Regions from separate parts of the Sutcliffiella sp. NPDC057660 genome, predicted to be linked through region 1. Evidence: riboswitches for the same ligand, from Rfam matches in the RefSeq annotation. Region 1 holds a riboswitch; each other region holds the start of a gene.
What was found. A riboswitch is a leader RNA that binds a small molecule or an ion and turns the genes downstream of it on or off. The one in region 1 is predicted to bind S-adenosylmethionine.

Region 1 (4,549 bases):
TGGGGATTTTCATGATCGTCTACAATTTCTACATCAGGGAACTGGGATACAGCGAAACAGTGAATGGAAGCATGATTGCAATGGCTTCCTTGGCGGCAGCCATTATCCTCATTCCTGCAGGGATTATGAGCGATAAGCTTGGCAGGCGTAGAATGATGATATATGGAGTGCTGTTTACCGGCATCTTCATGCTATTTCGGAGCATTTTTGAACTACAGTCCCTCCTTCTGATCAGTTCCTTCATTTCCGGGATTGCGATGGCATTTATCCAGGTTACAGGTGTACCGTGGCTTGCGGAGATCTCCACAAAGTCCGAAAGAGTCAAACTGTTCAGCTACCATTTCGCAGTGATGATGGGAGCGAATGTGGTCGGTAATCTCCTTGGGGGTACTTTGACAGATCTATTCCTCCATCTTGTTGGATTAAGTCCGGTATGGAGCGTCAGGCTTACATTGCTGATAGGTAGCGTCATTTTCTTTATCGGTTTATTCCCACTCCTTAAAACAACAGAAACTCCTAGGAAAATAGAAAAAACCGGATTTTCTTTAAAAGGGCTTTTTACCTCTATGCCAAAGGGCCAATTGAAGTTGATCATTATGTTTGCTGCAGCACAGATTCTCATTGGTTTCGGGTCGGGGCTCGTCATTCCTTATCTCAATTTATATTTTGCGGATCGTTTCCATACTTCCAATTCCTCGATCGGGCTTGTACTGTCATTGGGTCAAGCGGTGACGGCAGTTGCTATGATCATCGGTCCCGCGCTGGTGAGACGCGTAGGAGATATACGGGCAGTCGTGATTCTCCAGCTATTGTCGCTTCCGTTTATGATGATTACGGCATTTACGCATACCTTCTGGCTGGCCGCGCTGGGATTTCTGTTCCGACAGGCACTGATGAACGCAGCCAATCCAATCATTTCCTCCATGATGATGGAAAAAGTGGATGATAAGCTTAAGGGTTTTGCGAATTCCATCAGCCAGATGGTATTCTCTCTTGGTTGGGCAAGTATGGGACCGGTTTCGATGACCATCGTATTGATGTACGGGGATTATTGGGGTTATGCTATCGTGTTCTCCATTACTGCTGTCCTTTATTTGACAAGTTCGACTTACTTTTATTTGGCATTCAGAGGAAAATCGACGGCAACCTATCAAAAAGCAAGGCTTAAGACATCATAGATTGACATATTTCTTGGGAAATGAAACCCGAAAAGCAAATAACCACGATATTTGTTGGAAAGCACATGCAGGATTTCCCCTCTTTTTCATGAATATTGGTAGTATAAAAAGGGGGAAACACAATGAAAAGCATGTTGGAGGTATTTCTAGATAGAGTAAGAAAGAAAGCGCATATCCACGAAATATTGCCTGCTTATTCACTTACCTGTTGTTTGGTATCAGAAAATGACAGTTCGATATTTATCATAAGCCGAGATAAAATAGAATTGATTGACAGCTTTGAATCCTTGGATATCAAGGTGGAGGGACCATCAGACATTCTTTGTGAACTCCTTAATGGAGCGGTAAAGCTTACGAATGATAAACTGATTTTCCGGGGGAGCTTTCGTCAATTTCTTTTGCTGGATTCCCTTTTGATTCTATCTAAGGAAGCCCATTCATAAGGTTTGAGCCGCTCTTCTGTCCCAAATAGAGGATTATGCTTTGATGCTGGCGAAATTGTTGTTTACAGAATGGAGAAGCAGATGTGGAGCGGAGTGGTAATATGTATTATTTTATTGTGAACAAGACTTCGGGCAATGGAAAAGGCTCTGTTATATGGAAGAAGGTTCAAAATCTCTTGGAAGCCAAGAGGGTTGATTATAAGGTTCTGTTTACTGATGGTTCCGACCAGGATGCTATGCTTGTGGAAAGCATCATCCATAAGGATATTTCAGCCATAGTGGTAGTTGGTGGAGATGGAACGATCCATGGGGTAGCTAATTCAATAGCAAATAGGGATGTGCCGATGGGAATAATTCCGGCAGGGTCCGGCAATGATTTTGCAAGAAGTCTGCAGATTCCAAAGCATCATGAAAAAGCGTTGAACCGAATACTGACAGGTAAAGTGAAAAAAATGGATTTGGGAAGGGTCGGTCATGAATTTTTCATTACAATTGCCGGAATAGGCTTTGATGGCAAAGTTGCCAAGGTAACGAACGAATCCAAGGTAAAGAAGCTGCTTAATAAATTGAACTTGGGCAGTTTTTCTTACATATACAGTTTGATAAAAGTATTGTTTACATATGAACCTACCTCAGCAACCATCAAAATAGATGAGGATATCCATCATTTCAAGGAAGTGTGGATGATTTCCGTTGCCAATCTTCCCTATTATGGGGGAGGCATCAAAATTTGTCCGGACGCAGAAGCGGATGATGGCTTATTGGATATCTGCGTCCTGCATGGAGTAAACCGATGGGAGTTGTTGATGGTGTTCCCTAGTGCTTTTTCAGGGAAACATATTACCCATAAAAATGTTACGATGCTAAAAGGTAAAGACATCTTCATTACACCGGAGAAAGAATTGGTCATTCAGTGTGATGGGGAGATTGTGGAGCAAAAAACGATTGCCCTTACGGTAGAAAAAGAGGCTTTGCAAATTTTATAGTTTTTTTGTTTGACAGACCAATATCACCGTGATACGATTACACTCGTTACTTAAAAAATAATCTGATTTACCCAAATACTTAATTGAATATTGTTATCTCTTATCGAGAGAGGTGGAGGGACGTGCCCTATGAAACCCGGCAACCGTCAACAAGGAATTGTTGAAATGGTGCCAATTCACACAAAGCATACGATTGCTTTGATAGATGAGAGAAAGGACTTTTTTAATATTTAATCCTTTCTGCTCATTGCTGCGGAAAGGATTTTTTGTTTTCTATTAACTTGTGTGGGTAAGCTAAGAAAAGCTAGATAGAAGGAAGGTGTTCGTATGATCTCATTACAGGGTGTAAAAAAGATATTCCAAACGAGAAATGGAAAAGTTACCGCTGTGGATGATATAGATTTATCGATTAATCAGGGAGAAATTTTTGGCATCATCGGTTATAGTGGTGCAGGGAAAAGCACATTGATCCGGATGCTGAACGGATTGGAGACTCCAACAAGCGGAGTGGTGGATGTGGCTGGCCGTGATCTAGGAAAGGTCAGAGGCAGGCAGCTCCGAGAAGCACGGCAGGAAATCAGCATGATTTTCCAGCATTTCAATCTGCTGTGGTCAAGAACGGTGAAAGAGAACATCGCATTTCCATTGGAGATTGCCGGTGTAAAGCGTGAAGACAGAAACAGGCGTGTTGCTGAACTTGTGAAGCTTGTCGGCCTGGAAGGAAGAGAGGATTCCTATCCGTCACAGCTCAGTGGAGGGCAGAAGCAGAGAGTAGGTATTGCAAGGGCGTTGGCAAATAACCCAAAAGTACTTCTGTGTGACGAAGCAACTTCAGCTCTTGATCCACAAACAACAGATTCCATCCTGGATCTGTTGGTGGATATCAATAAGAGATTAAAACTGACGATCGTATTGATAACACATGAAATGCATGTTATCAGGAAAATCTGTCACCGGGTAGCTGTGATGGAGGCTGGAAGAATCGTGGAGCAAGGAAATGTTCTGGAGGTATTCCGTAAGCCTGAACAACCGATTACAAAGCGTTTTGTGAAACAGGTCACGGAACCTGAGGAAACCCAGGAAACGATAGAGCATCTTTTGGCCGAGTTCCCGCAAGGCAGAGTGATTCAGCTCACTTTCGTCGGGGCATCTGCCGAACAGCCTATCATCACGAATCTGATTCGCAAATTTGCAATAGATGTCAATATTCTGCAAGGGAAAATCTCTCAAACCCAAAATGGAGCCTATGGCACGTTATTTGTCCACTTGGATGGCGAAGAATCAGAAGTGGATAAGGCGCTTGCATACATTCGTGAACAGCAGGTGGAGTTGGAGGTGATGACGAATGTTTGAACGCGTTAACTGGGATAAGATGTACGATGCAACAATGGAAACACTTTATATGAGTAGTATCTCGGTACTAATTACATTCTTCCTAGGTATTATTCTTGGCCTTTTATTATTTTTAACAGCTAAGGGAAACATATGGCAGAACAGATTCATCAATGGATTGGTAGCAGCCGTTGTTAATATATTTCGTTCCATTCCGTTCGTGATCCTGATCGTATTGTTGATTCCATTTACAAGAACGATACTGGGTACTATTATCGGAGCGGATGCTGCATTGCCGGCCCTGATCATCGGAGCAGCACCTTTCTACGCGCGTATGGTGGAAATCGCCCTGAGGGAAATTGACAAAGGTGTGATTGAAGCGTCCCGTTCCATGGGGGCGAAAACCTCCGAAATCATTTGGAAAGTATTGCTTCCGGAATCAATGCCAGCCCTTGTTTCAGGGATTACGGTAACAGCCATTGCAATAGTAAGCTATACAGCAATGGCAGGCTTTGTCGGAGCTGGCGGGTTAGGAAATCTGGCCTTTCTTGATGGCTTCCAGCGTAACAACTGGGATGTTACCTTTGTATGTACGATCATCATTTTAATT
Region 2 (4,549 bases), on a different contig from region 1:
TTGTTACAAAGTTTACGGTTCTCGAAATTTTCGTTTTAATTGCATCTGATGCTGGGAATAGGCTAATATGTTATCTGGGGTCATTTTGAGGTTGACCCAGGTTCGTTTGGAAATTATAGTTAAATTAGAGTGACTTCAAAAAGTGCCAGTAGACATCGAGAGAATTTAATATAGAAGCGTTTAAATATAAATATAGGATGATGGGAAAATGAAACGAGCGAGAGTAATATATAATCCAACATCTGGGCGTGAAGCGTTTAAAAAACACTTGCCAGAGGTTTTAGTGAGGTTGGAACAGGCTGGATATGAAGCCTCCTGTCATGCTACCACCGGTCATGGAGATGCGACGGTGGCTGCAAGGCTTGCGGTTGAACGCAGATATGACCTGGTTGTCGCTGCAGGTGGTGACGGAACAATCAACGAAGTGGTCAACGGACTTGCGGAACAGGATTATCGTCCACAGCTAGGGATCATCCCGGTTGGAACGACCAACGATTTTGCGCGCGCCCTTGACCTGCCGAGAGATGACATCATCGCATGTGTCGATGTCATTGCAAACGGAGTCCCGATGCCGGTCGATATCGGGAAAGCCAATGACCAATACTTCATGAACATCGCAGGTGGCGGAAAAATGACCGAGCTTTCCTATGAGGTTCCTAGCAAGCTGAAAACGATCATCGGACAGCTGGCCTACTACCTGAAGGGGATGGAAATGCTGCCTTCGATCAGACCGACCAATGTACAGATCGAATATGATGGAAAAATCTTTGAAGGCGAAATCATGCTATTCCTCGTATCACTGTCCAACTCTGTCGGAGGATTCGAGAAGCTTGCACCGGACTCCTGCATGAACGACGGGATGTTTGATTTGATCATTTTGAAGAAAGCAAACATCGCCGACTTTATCCGTGTCGCGACGCTTGCTCTTCGCGGTGAGCACGTGAAGGATCCTCATGTGATCTACACAAAAGCCAACCGTGTAAAGGTCCATACCGATGAGAAAATGCAGTTGAACCTGGACGGAGAGTACGGCGGTCTGCTGCCAGGAGAATTCGTCAACCTGTATCGCCATCTGAATGTACTGGTGACGGAAAAACGTAAAGAGATTGAAATGAATAAGTGTATATAAGAAAAAGCTGCAGGTGTTTTTACATCTGCAGCTTTTTTGCATAGAGGGGAATCGACAAGTCTAGGACCATCCTCCCAAAAAATAAAAAATTCAAAAAAATAGGCAAAAACATTGTTGACAATTCATATGTGTATGGTAGGATTAATTTTAATATCAAGCAGTAACAAACGTAGCTAACATCGTTCAAACAATAATAGACGCTTATCTAGAGCGGCTGAGGGACTGGCCCGTTGAAGCCCGGCAACCTGCTGTAAGCAAGGTGCCAATTCCAGCAAAATGGATACCCATTTTGGAAGATAAGGTGCTGCATATTTAATTTATGCGCCTTTTCCAAATGGGAGAGGCGTTTTTTATTTTCTAAGACCCAAGTTTGCTTACTGTCCAGCTCTGGCGCTTTCCCCCCTTAGAGGCGTCGGAGCATTTGAATAGAGGAGGCGAGCCAATCTGAAATCGGCGGAATGGGAAGATGTCATGGTTCATTTGGAAAGAATGCTGCAATCTGTGAAATTCGGATCTATCACCTTGGTGGTACAGGATGGAAAAGTCATTCAGATCGAAAAAAATGAGAAGGTTCGCCTTCAGAAAAATCAATAGGCGCTGACTAGAAAACTAGAGGCGGTCCTTCTGCATGTACACACATGCAGAAGGGCTGCCTTTTTTCGTGGACAAGAAAGGAGCAGCAAAACAGATGACGGAGAAAATAACGTACAAGAATTGGAAAGAAGTTTCCCATTTTCCGATGGAGACCAAAACAAAAGGTGCAAAGGAATTGCTCGAATGGGCCTACCACACCTACAGGGATAACGAAATTGTCTATGCCTCAAGCTTTGGGGCGGAGGCGATGGTCCTGATTGATCTGATTTACGAGGTGAAGCCCGATGCACACATTGTGTTCCTGGACACTGAGCTACATTTTCCGGAAACCTATGAGGTGATCAGGAAGATAGAAGCGCGGTTCCCAAACCTTCAAATCGAAAAAAGAAAGCCAGCGCTCACATTGGAGGAACAGGCCGCCATTCACGGAACCGCCCTTTGGAAAAGAGATCCGGGACGATGCTGTCAGATAAGGAAAGTGGAACCGCTAAGGGAAGCTTTAACCCCGAAAGAGGCTTGGATATCCGGTCTTAGAAGGGAGCAGTCACCGACTCGTGCACAAACAAACTTTCTGAATCGGGATGATAAGTTCCAGAACATCAAAATCTGTCCCCTCATCCATTGGTCGTGGGAGGACGTCTGGATGCACATCCGCAAGCAAGATCTGCCCTATAACGAGTTGCATGACCATGGCTATCCGAGCATCGGCTGCTTTCCCTGTACGCAGGCGGTCGGCGACGGAGGGGACTCCAGGGCAGGGCGCTGGGTCGGCAGCGGCAAAACGGAATGCGGCCTTCATACAAATTAGGGATGGTCTGAGGTTAAAGGAGGAAGAAGCATGCTAGTTACCATAGCCGTCATCGTTGGTCTTTTTTTCGCCATGAATATTGGAGCGAGCGGTGCGGCAGCATCCATGGGAATCGCCTATGGGTCAGGCGTTGTGAAGAGAAATGCAGCTTTGGTTTTATGTGGGATCGCCGTGTTCTTTGGAGCGTGGCTCGGTGGCGGAGAGGTGGTCAAAACGATGGGAAGCGGGATTGTGCCGCAAAGTACTTTTACCGTTGCGGTGGCACTGATTGTCATTACGTCCGCGGCACTATCCCTATTTTTAGCGAATCTATTCGGCATCCCCCTATCCACGAGCGAAGTGACAGTCGGGTCGGTAGTCGGTGCAGGAATCGTCTATCAATCTGTATTTGCCGGAAAGCTTGCTTGGATTGTACTGTTTTGGCTTCTTACACCGGTAGTCGCCTTCTTCATCGCGATTGCGGCTGCCTGGTTGCTGGAGCATAGATTCATAGACAAATGGGTGAAGTCAAAAAAGTCGGTCCCGGTCTTATCGGTCCTTGTTATCGTGATGGGCGTATTCGAAGCCTTCTCGGCAGGCATGAACAATGTCGCAAATGCCGTTGGTCCGCTGGTCGGTGCAGGCATCATGGACACAGACCAAGGAATTTTTTGGGGAGGATTGTTCGTAGCGGCGGGAGCACTGCTTCTTGGGCAGCGGGTGCTGGAGACGAATGGCAAGAAAATCACGAAGATCAAGCTGGAGGAAGGCTGTGTGATCTCCGGGACAGGAGCGGGAATAGTGACGGCGGCGTCCCTTTTTGGCATACCTGTACCACTCACCCAGATCACGACTTCATCCATTATCGGCATCGGGTTTGTGAAACAGGGAAGAGCGGTGCTGAAAAAGGATATTGTCGTGCAGCTGCTGGTCGTCTGGGTTGTCTCCCCGGTTCTATCGATGGTGCTTTCCTACACATTGATTCAGCTGCTGATCGAACAGAATATGTATCCGGTCATTGCGATGCTTGGCGTGCTCGTTTCCGTGTTCGGGGTGAGATTTTTGATGCTCCGTACAACGGCGCAGGCAATACCGGTATCGAGTAAAGATTAATTTTAAAAAAGAGAGGTTGAATAAAATGTCCTTGCCAACACCACATGGCGGCACACTCGTGCAGGCCTATCATCCAAATTATGATACGAGTCTTATAGAAAGAGAGATTCAAATAGATGCCATCGCCCTGAGCGATCTCGAACTGATCGGGGTCGGCCTCTTCAGTCCGTTGACAGGCTTTCTCGGAAAAGGGGATTACGAATCGGTCGTGGAAAATCTGCGCCTCGAAAATGGCACCGTCTGGTCGGTTCCCGTTACCCTGCCAGTGACAAAAGAAGTAGCAGCAAGCTTCACAAAAGGCGAGACCTATAAGCTTACACACGAAAACGAAACCTACGGCGTGATCACGGTGTCCGAATGGTATGAACCCGACCTATCCAAGGAGGCGAGGGAAGTATACAAAACTGAAGAGCTTGCACATCCCGGCGTCAAGCGGCTATTTGAACGTGGCGACATTTATGTGGCGGGAGAGGTGACACTGATCAAAAAGCCTGACAAGGGTGTTGCGGCAGATGTCTGGCTTGAGCCGAAAGAGACGCGGGCACTGTTTGAGGCGAAGGGCTGGAAAACGGTCGTCGGCTTCCAGACGAGAAATCCAGTGCACCGCGCTCATGAGTATATCCAGAAGGCGGCGCTTGAAACGGTCGACGGACTTTTCCTCAATCCGCTTGTAGGTGAAACAAAATCAGATGACATTCCGGCAGATGTCAGGCTCAGAAGCTATCGCGTCCTCTTGGAAAACTATTATCCGAAAGACCGTGTTCAATTGGCGGTCTACCCTGCAGCAATGCGCTATGCGGGACCGAGGGAAGCGATTTTTCATGCCATCGCCAGAAAAAATTTCGGCTGCACGCATTTTATCGTCGGCCGCGACCACGCAGGTGTTGGCGACTATTACGGAACCTATGATGCACAGCATATTTTCA
Region 3 (4,549 bases), on a different contig from region 1:
GGCAAGTGAAGACATCGAAGGCAGTATCGCACATGTGCAGATGCTCGGGGACTGCGGAATAATCGCCATTGAGGACGCAAATACAATCAAAGAGGGACTATTGACGATACAGCAAAAAATTAACAATGGAAATGTAGAGTTTCTTGTGGAGCATGAGGATATTCACATGAACATTGAAAAGCTGCTGATAGATGAGATAGGACCTGTTGGAGGAAAGCTTCATACAGGACGAAGCCGTAATGATCAAGTCGCGACAGATATGCATCTGTATCTTCGCAAGCAGACGAAATCGATCATTGGACTTTTGAACGACGTGCAAAAAGCGATAATGAATCAGGCAAAGGATCATATTGACACCATTCTGCCAGGCTACACACATCTTCAGCGAGCACAGCCTATTTCATTTGCTCACCATCTTCTAGCATATTTTTGGATGCTTGAACGTGACAAAGAAAGATTGCAGGACAGCTTGAAACGCATAAACTGGTCGCCACTTGGTGCCGGCGCACTTGCTGGAACAACCTTTCCGATCGATAGACAGCAGACCGCAGAATTATTAGGGTTTGATATGGTTTATCCGAACAGCATGGATGCAGTCAGCGACAGGGATTTTATCGTCGAGTTCCTGTCACACGCTTCACTGATCATGACACATATTTCACGTCTTTCAGAGGAGCTTGTCATCTGGTCGAGTCAGGAGTTTCAATTCATTGAACTAGACGATGCCTTTTGCACGGGATCTAGTATTATGCCTCAAAAGAAAAATCCAGATGTCCCGGAGCTTCTCCGTGCCAAAACCGGCAGAGTATATGGCAACCTCGTAGGTCTGCTGACTGTTTTGAAGGGGCTGCCGCTTGCCTACAACAAAGACATGCAGGAAGACAAGGAAGGGATGTTCGATACAGTGGCAACACTCGACGGCTCATTGCGCCTTCTTGCCCCGATGATCCTTACCATGACTGTCAACAAAGATAAGATGCACCAAGCTGTATCACAGGATTTCTCCAATGCAACAGATATTGCAGATTACCTTGTAACAAAGGGGCTGCCATTCAGACAGGCACATGAAATAATCGGAAAAATAGTCCTGTATGCCATAAACAACCAAAAGTTCCTATTAGGCTTGACCATCGAGGAATATCAACAATTTTCCCCGTTATTCAAAGAAGACATCTATGAAATCCTACAGCCCAAAAATGTAGTAGGAGCCAGAAACAGCCAAGGCGGCACAGGATTCCAACAAGTAAAAAACCAACTGTCCTTCGCCGAGCAATTTATCGACTAATTGGAGTTTCTTGGCGCACAGGAAAACTTCAACTATATTTATTAACTTTCTGCTTTTATTAAGCAGGCCTTGTTAATTTCTAGTGTAGGTTTTAAGAATCTAGCTGTTGATTGGAGCAATAGGCGAAGACTCCTGCGGGAGATAGCGGTAGACTGGAGACCCCACAGGCGAAGCCGAGGAGGCTCCAGCACCGCCCCTTGGGTCGCTGCGCCTAGTGCGGAAATCAACAGCGGTGTTCAAAGGTGACAATCTATTTACAAGATTAGCGTAGTAAAACGCTTACATTTTATTATTTCAAAAAACTTATTGACAGAAGCTTTTCAGCAACATATACTAACTTTAATCTTTTAAAAATTCAATAGTTTCAAAAATTACAACTCTTATCAAGAGTGGCAGAGGGACTGGCCCTATGACGCCCAGCAACCTTTCTAGAACGCTAGAAAAGGTGCTAATTCCTGCAGAACAACAATGTTCTGGAAGATAAGAGAGGACGATTTTTAGTTTTCTCATCCTCTCTTGTTTTCAAGGGAGGATTTTTTGTTGTATTACAACACTGGGAGGGAGGAATGAAATGATCAACGTACAAGGTGCACCGGCTATCTATCAATCGGAGGTGGGAGTACTTGGAAAACTTCCTGAATTTTTAGACTCAAATGGGTTTCAAAGAGTCTTCATCGTACATGGAACAAAATCACTGCATGCCGTGAAATCTTATCTTCCTGATTTCGGATCCCTACAGGTGCACTTTGAACACTACAGTGGAGAATGTTCGGATGAGGAAGTCAGACGGTTAAGAAAAACTGCAGAATCATGGGATGCGGACATCATTATCGGGTTGGGCGGAGGAAAAGTGTTAGATCTTTCTAAAGCGTTGGCCTACGAAATGCGAGTGGAAGTTGTTCTGGTTCCTACAGTCGCTTCCACATGTGCCGCTTGGACCCCACTAAGTGTTTTCTATTCGGAGAGTGGCCAGTTTAAGCGGTATACCATTTTTCCTAAAAGTACGCTTATGGTCTTGGTGGAACCTGAGATTTTGCTCAAAGCACCAATACAGTTTTTCAAGGCTGGCATCGGGGATACACTTGCTAAATGGTATGAGGCGGAGAGCCTTATTTACGACCTCAATACCATTCCAGTACCAGTGCAAATTGGGCTGCAATCAGCCGAGCTTTGTAAAAAAATTATATTGGAAGAAGGAATTCAAGCTCTTGCTGATATGGAGAAGGGAACGCTCACATCCAGTTTCCGAGCTGTCACCGACGCCATCATTATGCTCGGTGGAATGGTAGGTGGCTATGCAGATTACTATGGAAGGATAGCAGCCGCACATTCTGTACATAATGCACTGACGAAAATTCCCTCCACCCATCATCTTCTTCATGGAGAGAAAGTAGCATATGGAATACTCGTTCAACTGGCATTGGAAGGTAAAGTAGAGGAAATCACCAAACTTGCTGCATTTTTTGAAAAAACAGGTCTTCCAATGAGGCTCCACGATCTTGGCCTTTCCATCAATGATAGGGAGACTCTAGAAAAAATCGCCAATAATACCCTGCTTCCTTCAGAGTCGATCCACTTTATGAAAAGGGAATATGAAGCATCTGATATTTTGGAAGCATTTGAAGTAATCGAAAAGATAATTGGAAAAGGGAGAGAGTAGGATGAAGAAAATATTAGGATTTTTGGTAACAGCACTATTATTATCAGTTATTACTGCATGTGGGAGCAGTGAATCAGGGGGGAGTGAGGCCCTGAGTGAAGATAAGCTGGTTGTCGGGGTTACAGCGGGACCTCACGAGCAGATATTGGAAAAAGTGAAGGAAGTCGCGGCAAAGGATGGATTGGATATAGAAATCGAGGTTTTCACTGAATATGTAATGCCGAATGTCGCGTTGGACGAGGGAGACCTGGATGTAAACAGCTTCCAGCATAAGCCTTATCTGGAGCAGTTCAAAAAGGACCGCGGATTGGACTTAACAGATGTAGCGACAACAGTTAACTTCCCGATGGGCATATATTCTACAGGCATCAAAGATGTTAAAGATCTGAAAGATGGCGATAAGGTCGGTTTGCCAAATGACCCAACTAATGGGGCTCGTTCCTTGCAACTGTTTGAATTGGCAGGTTTGATCAAATTAAAAGAAGGCGCTGGTGCAAATGCAACCTTAAAGGATATAGAGGAAAATGAGAAAAACCTGGAATTCATTGAATTGGAGGCTTCCCAGATTCCACGTCAACTCGAAGAACTGGCAGCTGCTGCTATCAACACAAACTTTGCGGTGGAATTTGGATTTGTTCCAACCAAAGATTCCATTTTCATTGAACCAGGAGACTCTCCTTGGGTAAATACATTGGTCGTCCGCACGGAGAACAAGGATGATCCAGTATTGAAAAAGCTGATTAAAGCTTATCATTCTGATGAAGTGAAACAGTTTATCGATGAAACTTTTGAAGGTTCTGTTGTTCCATCATGGTAATAAAAGCAAAACTTAGGAAAGCCGCCATTGGTGCGGCTTTCTACAATATTTATTCAGAAAATGGAGGGATACATAATGATTAGACTCGATAACATCTCCAAAAGCTTTGTCTCCAAGAAATCCAGCATCGAGGCTTTGAAAAATGTTTCGTTGGAGGTGCAGCAAGGCGAGATTTTTGGTGTAATCGGCTACAGTGGAGCGGGAAAAAGCACCCTGATCCGTTGTGTCAATCTTCTGGAAAAACCAACAAAAGGAAAGGTTTTTGTTGACGGGCTTGAATTGACTTCTCTTACCTCCAAAAAGCTTTTAGCATCACGCCGAAAAATAGGAATGATCTTTCAGGGGTTCAATCTGCTAAAAACCGCTACAGTATATGAAAATATCGCCATACCTTTGCGGTTGACCGGTGTATCTAAAAAGGAGATAGAGAATAGAGTAGACAAATATCTGGGAATTGTCGGTCTATTGGACAAAAAAGACGCGTATCCAAGTCAGCTTTCAGGTGGGCAAAAGCAACGGGTCGCAATCGCAAGGGCGCTTTCCAATGAACCTAGGGTACTATTAAGCGATGAGGCAACAAGCGCATTGGACCCTGATACAACAGAGGCGATTCTGGATCTATTACTGAAGATAAATAAAGAACTGGGTATAACCATTCTCCTGATTACCCATGAAATGCATGTCATTCAAAAGGTCTGTGATCGGGTGGCGGTGATGGAAAATGGCGAAGTGGTCGAGCAGGGCCTCACCAAAGATGTATTCACATCGCCTGGACATCCTACAACGA
Region 4 (4,549 bases), on a different contig from region 1:
AAATCGAAGCCGAGATTCAGAAGATAGCGAATGGATTAAAAATCTCCCACCTGCTTTCACAAAAGTTTGCCAGTCTAAGTGGCGGGGAGCAGACGAAAATTTGTCTTGGTTTTATTCTATTGCAGAACCCGGAATTGCTATTGCTGGATGAACCGACCAATCATCTGGATATTTTTTCGGTGGAGTGGCTGGAGCAATATTTGCGCGATTACTCAGGTACAGTTGTTGTCATCTCCCATGACCGCTACTTCCTGGACGAGGTGGCAACCAAAATCATCGATCTTGAAGATGGGGAAACACATGTCTACCACACAAACTACAGCGGTTTTATCAAAGAAAAAGAAGAGCGCCTACTCCTTGAGTTCGCAGCCTATCAGGAGCAGCAGAAAAAAATCAAAAAGATGAAAGAGACCATTAAACGCCTGAAGGAATGGGCCAACCAGGCGAATCCGCCAAACGCTGCGATGCACCGACGCGCAAAAAGCATGCAAAAGGCCCTAGACCGACTGGAAAAGGTGAAACGTCCCATTCTGGAGAGAAAGGCTATGGGTCTTCAATTTGAAGGAAGCGAACGGAGCGGGAAAGACGTCCTTACCATGGAAGGATTGGCAAAATCCTTTGGCGGGCGTAAGCTCTTTGATCAGCTTGACCTACATGTTTTCTTTCAAGAAAGAGTCGCGATTGTCGGCCAAAACGGAACAGGAAAAACCACTCTCCTGAAAATTCTTCTGGACGAGGAAAGTCATGATTCCGGCGACTTAAAGGTAGGAAGCAATGTGAAAATCGGGTACCTCTCTCAGCATGTGGAGGCCGCTACCCCTAAACAGACGCTGATCGACGCTTTTCGGGAATACGTACCCATCACCCAGGAACAGGCACGACATGTTCTTGCGAAGTTTCTTTTCTACGGTCCTTCTGTATTTAAAAGAGTGGAAAATTTAAGCGGAGGAGAAAAAATGCGTTTGCGCTTGGCCCAGCTGATGTATCAAGATATCAACCTCCTTATTCTCGACGAGCCGACAAACCATCTGGACATTGAATCTCGGGAAGTCCTGGAGGAAGCGCTCGAGGATTTCAGCGGGACGATCGTTACCGTGTCGCATGACCGCTACTTTTTGAATAAGTATTTTGAGAAAACCTGCTGGCTTGAAGGCGGGAGGCTGACCACTTATACCGGCAACTACCAATATGCTCGTAAAAAGAGAAAAGAATTGGAAAAGGAAAAACCGCAAATAGTTGTTCAAGCTCCGGATAGTAAGAAGGATACTGTCCCTCCCGAACGAGTAAAAAGAAATGCCCCAACTTCCATCGAGCCCAAGAAGATAGAGGCAAAATTGGAAGAACTGGAACTGGCAATATTCCAGTTGGAGGCACAGATGGAAAAAGAGACAGATCTTGCGACCCTGCAAGAGTATCAGGATGACTGGAACATCAGAGAAGCGGAACGCGCCTCCCTCTATGAATTGTTGGAGGATGCGCTTTAAGCATTGTTGAAGCAGGCGATCTATTTCGCCTGTTTTTTGTTGGAGGGCTTGTTTCTTATGCAATTTCGAGTATTCCGCAGTGGATTTTACAGGTAAATTTAAAGATATCAACGGAAATTTTCATATATCCACGTTTTCGGACACTATATCAAAGAGAAAAAAATTATATCAATGAAATTAAAAATATATCCAAGTAAAACAGGCACATATAGATAAAACGCACTTTCCAACAATATTCGACGTCATGGCCCACGACAACCATTCACTGCTCTTAGAAACCAGACACAAAAAAAACTGCCGCCAAACCAGGCACAAAACCTGATTTGGCGGCAGCCACAATAAAAATTTAAGCGTTCGCTTGCTCTTTCAACGCATCCGCTTTATCCACTTGCTCCCAAGGAAGGTCAAGATCGTTACGGCCAAAGTGACCGTATGCAGCAGTCTGCTTGTAGATTGGGCGACGAAGGTCTAGCATTTTGATGATTCCAGCTGGACGAAGGTCGAAGTTGTTGCGCACAAGTTCCACTAGCTTCTCTTCAGATACTTTACCAGTTCCGAAAGTGTCCACTGCGATGGATACAGGCTGTGCTACACCGATTGCGTATGCAAGTTGAACTTCACATTTGTCAGCCAATCCGCTTGCTACGATGTTTTTTGCAACATAACGTGCTGCATATGCTCCGGAACGGTCAACTTTCGTTGCGTCCTTACCGGAGAATGCTCCACCACCGTGACGAGCATATCCACCATACGTATCAACGATGATTTTACGTCCAGTCAATCCAGCATCCCCTTGAGGTCCACCGATAACGAAACGGCCAGTCGGGTTGATGAAGTATTTTGTGTTTTCGTCAATCAAGTTAGCAGGAACTACCGGCTTGATTACGTGTTCTTTCACATTACGTTGGATCTGCTCCAAAGAAATCTCCGGGTGATGCTGAGTAGAGATAACGATTGTATCGATACGTACCGGTTGATCGTTTTCATCATATTCTACAGTTACCTGAGTTTTTCCATCCGGACGTAAGTATGGAAGGATTTCTTCTTTTCTTACTTCTGTTAGGCGACGGGAAAGCTTATGAGCCAATGAAATCGGTAAAGGCATCAATTCCTTTGTTTCATTGCAAGCAAATCCGAACATCAGACCTTGGTCTCCCGCACCGATCGCTTCGATTTCCGCATCTGACATTTGTCCTTCACGAGCTTCCAATGCCTGGTCAACACCCATTGCGATGTCAGCGGACTGCTCGTCGATGGACGTAAGTACCGCACAAGTTTCTGCGTCAAAACCGTACTTCGCACGAGTGTATCCGATTCCTTGGATTGTTTCACGAACGATTTTTGGGATATCTACATAAGTAGAAGTAGTGATTTCTCCAGCAACAAGCACCAATCCAGTTGTTACAGAAGTTTCACACGCTACACGTGCATTTGGGTCATTAGTAAGAATAGCATCAAGGATGGAGTCGGAAATTTGGTCACAAATTTTATCCGGATGCCCCTCCGTTACCGATTCAGAAGTAAATAAACGACGTTGCTTAGTCATTAAAAAAGTTCCTCCTTTTGTATATGAAAAGCGTTTTACCTCTCTTCATGTATAACAGTATGTTTGATACGGATCTCATTTCCTGTTGTGCTGTTCTTTGTTATCTTGTGCAGAATATAAAAAACCTTTCCATAAAGTTGAGGAAAGGTTTGGGTTCAAGAATTAGCCTTTCACTCTTATCGGTCAAGGTCAATGCCTTGCTCAGGTTTAGCACCTTTTCTCAAGCGACAATTTTCTTGTCCAAAAAAATTAGCGAAGTGCTTTTTTCGCGCTCGCCCATTTACCTTTGAGCAGGTTGCTGGGTTTCATAGGGCCTGCCCCTCCACCAGCTCGGAATAAGAGTATCCGTTCAAGGTTCTATATTAGCGTAATAAAAGCTTTATTGTCAACAAAAAACGGCAAATTATTTAAATGAAGAAACAGGAAAAAACATATGCTATCATTAAGTAGATTTGTCCATGTACATAAGCCTCTTTTTCACAAAATGTTAACGGATTCACACTTTATTTCATAAAATAATTTAATTAGTATGGACTATTGGATTAAATGTGTTATACTTTTTAACAGATGAGAAATTAATATACAAGTTGAAGGAGAGTTATCCATGATGAAAACGGTTGGTATTGATAATGGTTTAACTAAATTAATATACGGAAGCAACACGCAAATGCAACTTTCTGTTCCTCAATTAGTGGAGAAAGTATTAAACCGCAATGAAGGCAGCCTGACATCTACCGGTGCCGTGGTTGCTACAACTGGAAAATATACGGGTCGCTCCCCTAAAGATAAATTCATTGTGGAAGAGGATATCTCCAAGGATAAGATTGACTGGGGAACGGTAAACAGCCCAATCTCCGAAGATGTATTCGAACGTTTATATGATAAAGTACTAAACTACTTAGAAAAAAAAGATGAAATTTTCGTTTTCAAGGGCTTCGCAGGAGCGGACGAAAAATATCAATTGCCTATCCAGGTAATCAACGAATTTGCATGGCATAATCTTTTTGCGCACCAGCTATTCATCCGCCCAAATGACGAACAGCTTGCCAAACATGAAACCGCATTCAGTGTTGTCTCTGCACCAAGCTTCAAGGCTGATCCTGCAGTAGACGGTACAAACTCTGAAGCATTTGTCATCATTTCCTTTAAAAAGCGCGTCGTTCTTATCGGCGGTACGGAATATGCAGGTGAAATGAAGAAATCCATTTTCTCTGTCATGAACTACTTGCTTCCTGAGAATGGTATCATGCCGATGCACTGCTCTGCCAATGTAGGGCGTGAAGGCGATGTAGCACTATTCTTTGGTTTATCTGGTACAGGCAAGACAACATTATCCGCTGACCCTAACAGAAAGCTGATCGGTGACGATGAGCACGGCTGGTCCAATACAGGTGTATTCAATATTGAAGGCGGCTGCTATGCGAAATGCATCGGATTGACGCACGAAAAAGAGCCTCAAATTTTTGATGCCATCCGTTTTGGATCAGTGCTTGAAAATGTGGTAATCGATGGTCAGTCA

Region 2: it holds a riboswitch for S-adenosylmethionine, as region 1 does, so the genes downstream of both, ACFVAD_RS21330 (YezD family protein) here and ACFVAD_RS13975 (methionine ABC transporter ATP-binding protein) in region 1, are expected to answer to the same signal.
Region 3: it holds a riboswitch for S-adenosylmethionine, as region 1 does, so the genes downstream of both, ACFVAD_RS10660 (iron-containing alcohol dehydrogenase family protein) here and ACFVAD_RS13975 (methionine ABC transporter ATP-binding protein) in region 1, are expected to answer to the same signal.
Region 4: it holds a riboswitch for S-adenosylmethionine, as region 1 does, so the genes downstream of both, metK (methionine adenosyltransferase) here and ACFVAD_RS13975 (methionine ABC transporter ATP-binding protein) in region 1, are expected to answer to the same signal.

The regions. Positions count from the first base shown of each region.
Region 1 is NZ_JBHVHV010000011.1:77,468-82,016, forward strand. Features, by position in the region: gene ACFVAD_RS13960 (MFS transporter) at 1-1,178, shown strand, start outside; gene ACFVAD_RS13965 (hypothetical protein) at 1,301-1,621, shown strand; gene ACFVAD_RS13970 (diacylglycerol/lipid kinase family protein) at 1,705-2,607, shown strand; SAM riboswitch class I at 2,705-2,819, shown strand; gene ACFVAD_RS13975 (methionine ABC transporter ATP-binding protein) at 2,935-3,960, shown strand; gene ACFVAD_RS13980 (methionine ABC transporter permease) at 3,953-4,549, shown strand, end outside.
Region 2 is NZ_JBHVHV010000022.1:45,902-50,450, forward strand. Features, by position in the region: gene ACFVAD_RS21325 (diacylglycerol kinase) at 209-1,129, shown strand; SAM riboswitch class I at 1,328-1,432, shown strand; gene ACFVAD_RS21330 (YezD family protein) at 1,601-1,723, shown strand; gene ACFVAD_RS21335 (phosphoadenylyl-sulfate reductase) at 1,818-2,531, shown strand; gene ACFVAD_RS21340 (sulfate permease) at 2,562-3,623, shown strand; gene sat (sulfate adenylyltransferase) at 3,649-4,549, shown strand, end outside.
Region 3 is NZ_JBHVHV010000008.1:87,110-91,658, forward strand. Features, by position in the region: gene argH (argininosuccinate lyase) at 1-1,285, shown strand, start outside; SAM riboswitch class I at 1,663-1,772, shown strand; gene ACFVAD_RS10660 (iron-containing alcohol dehydrogenase family protein) at 1,857-2,945, shown strand; gene ACFVAD_RS10665 (MetQ/NlpA family ABC transporter substrate-binding protein) at 2,947-3,762, shown strand; gene ACFVAD_RS10670 (methionine ABC transporter ATP-binding protein) at 3,838-4,549, shown strand, end outside.
Region 4 is NZ_JBHVHV010000029.1:9,535-14,083, reverse strand. Features, by position in the region: gene abc-f (ribosomal protection-like ABC-F family protein) at 1-1,484, shown strand, start outside; gene metK (methionine adenosyltransferase) at 1,831-3,030, opposite strand; SAM riboswitch class I at 3,204-3,372, opposite strand; gene pckA (phosphoenolpyruvate carboxykinase (ATP)) at 3,638-4,549, shown strand, end outside.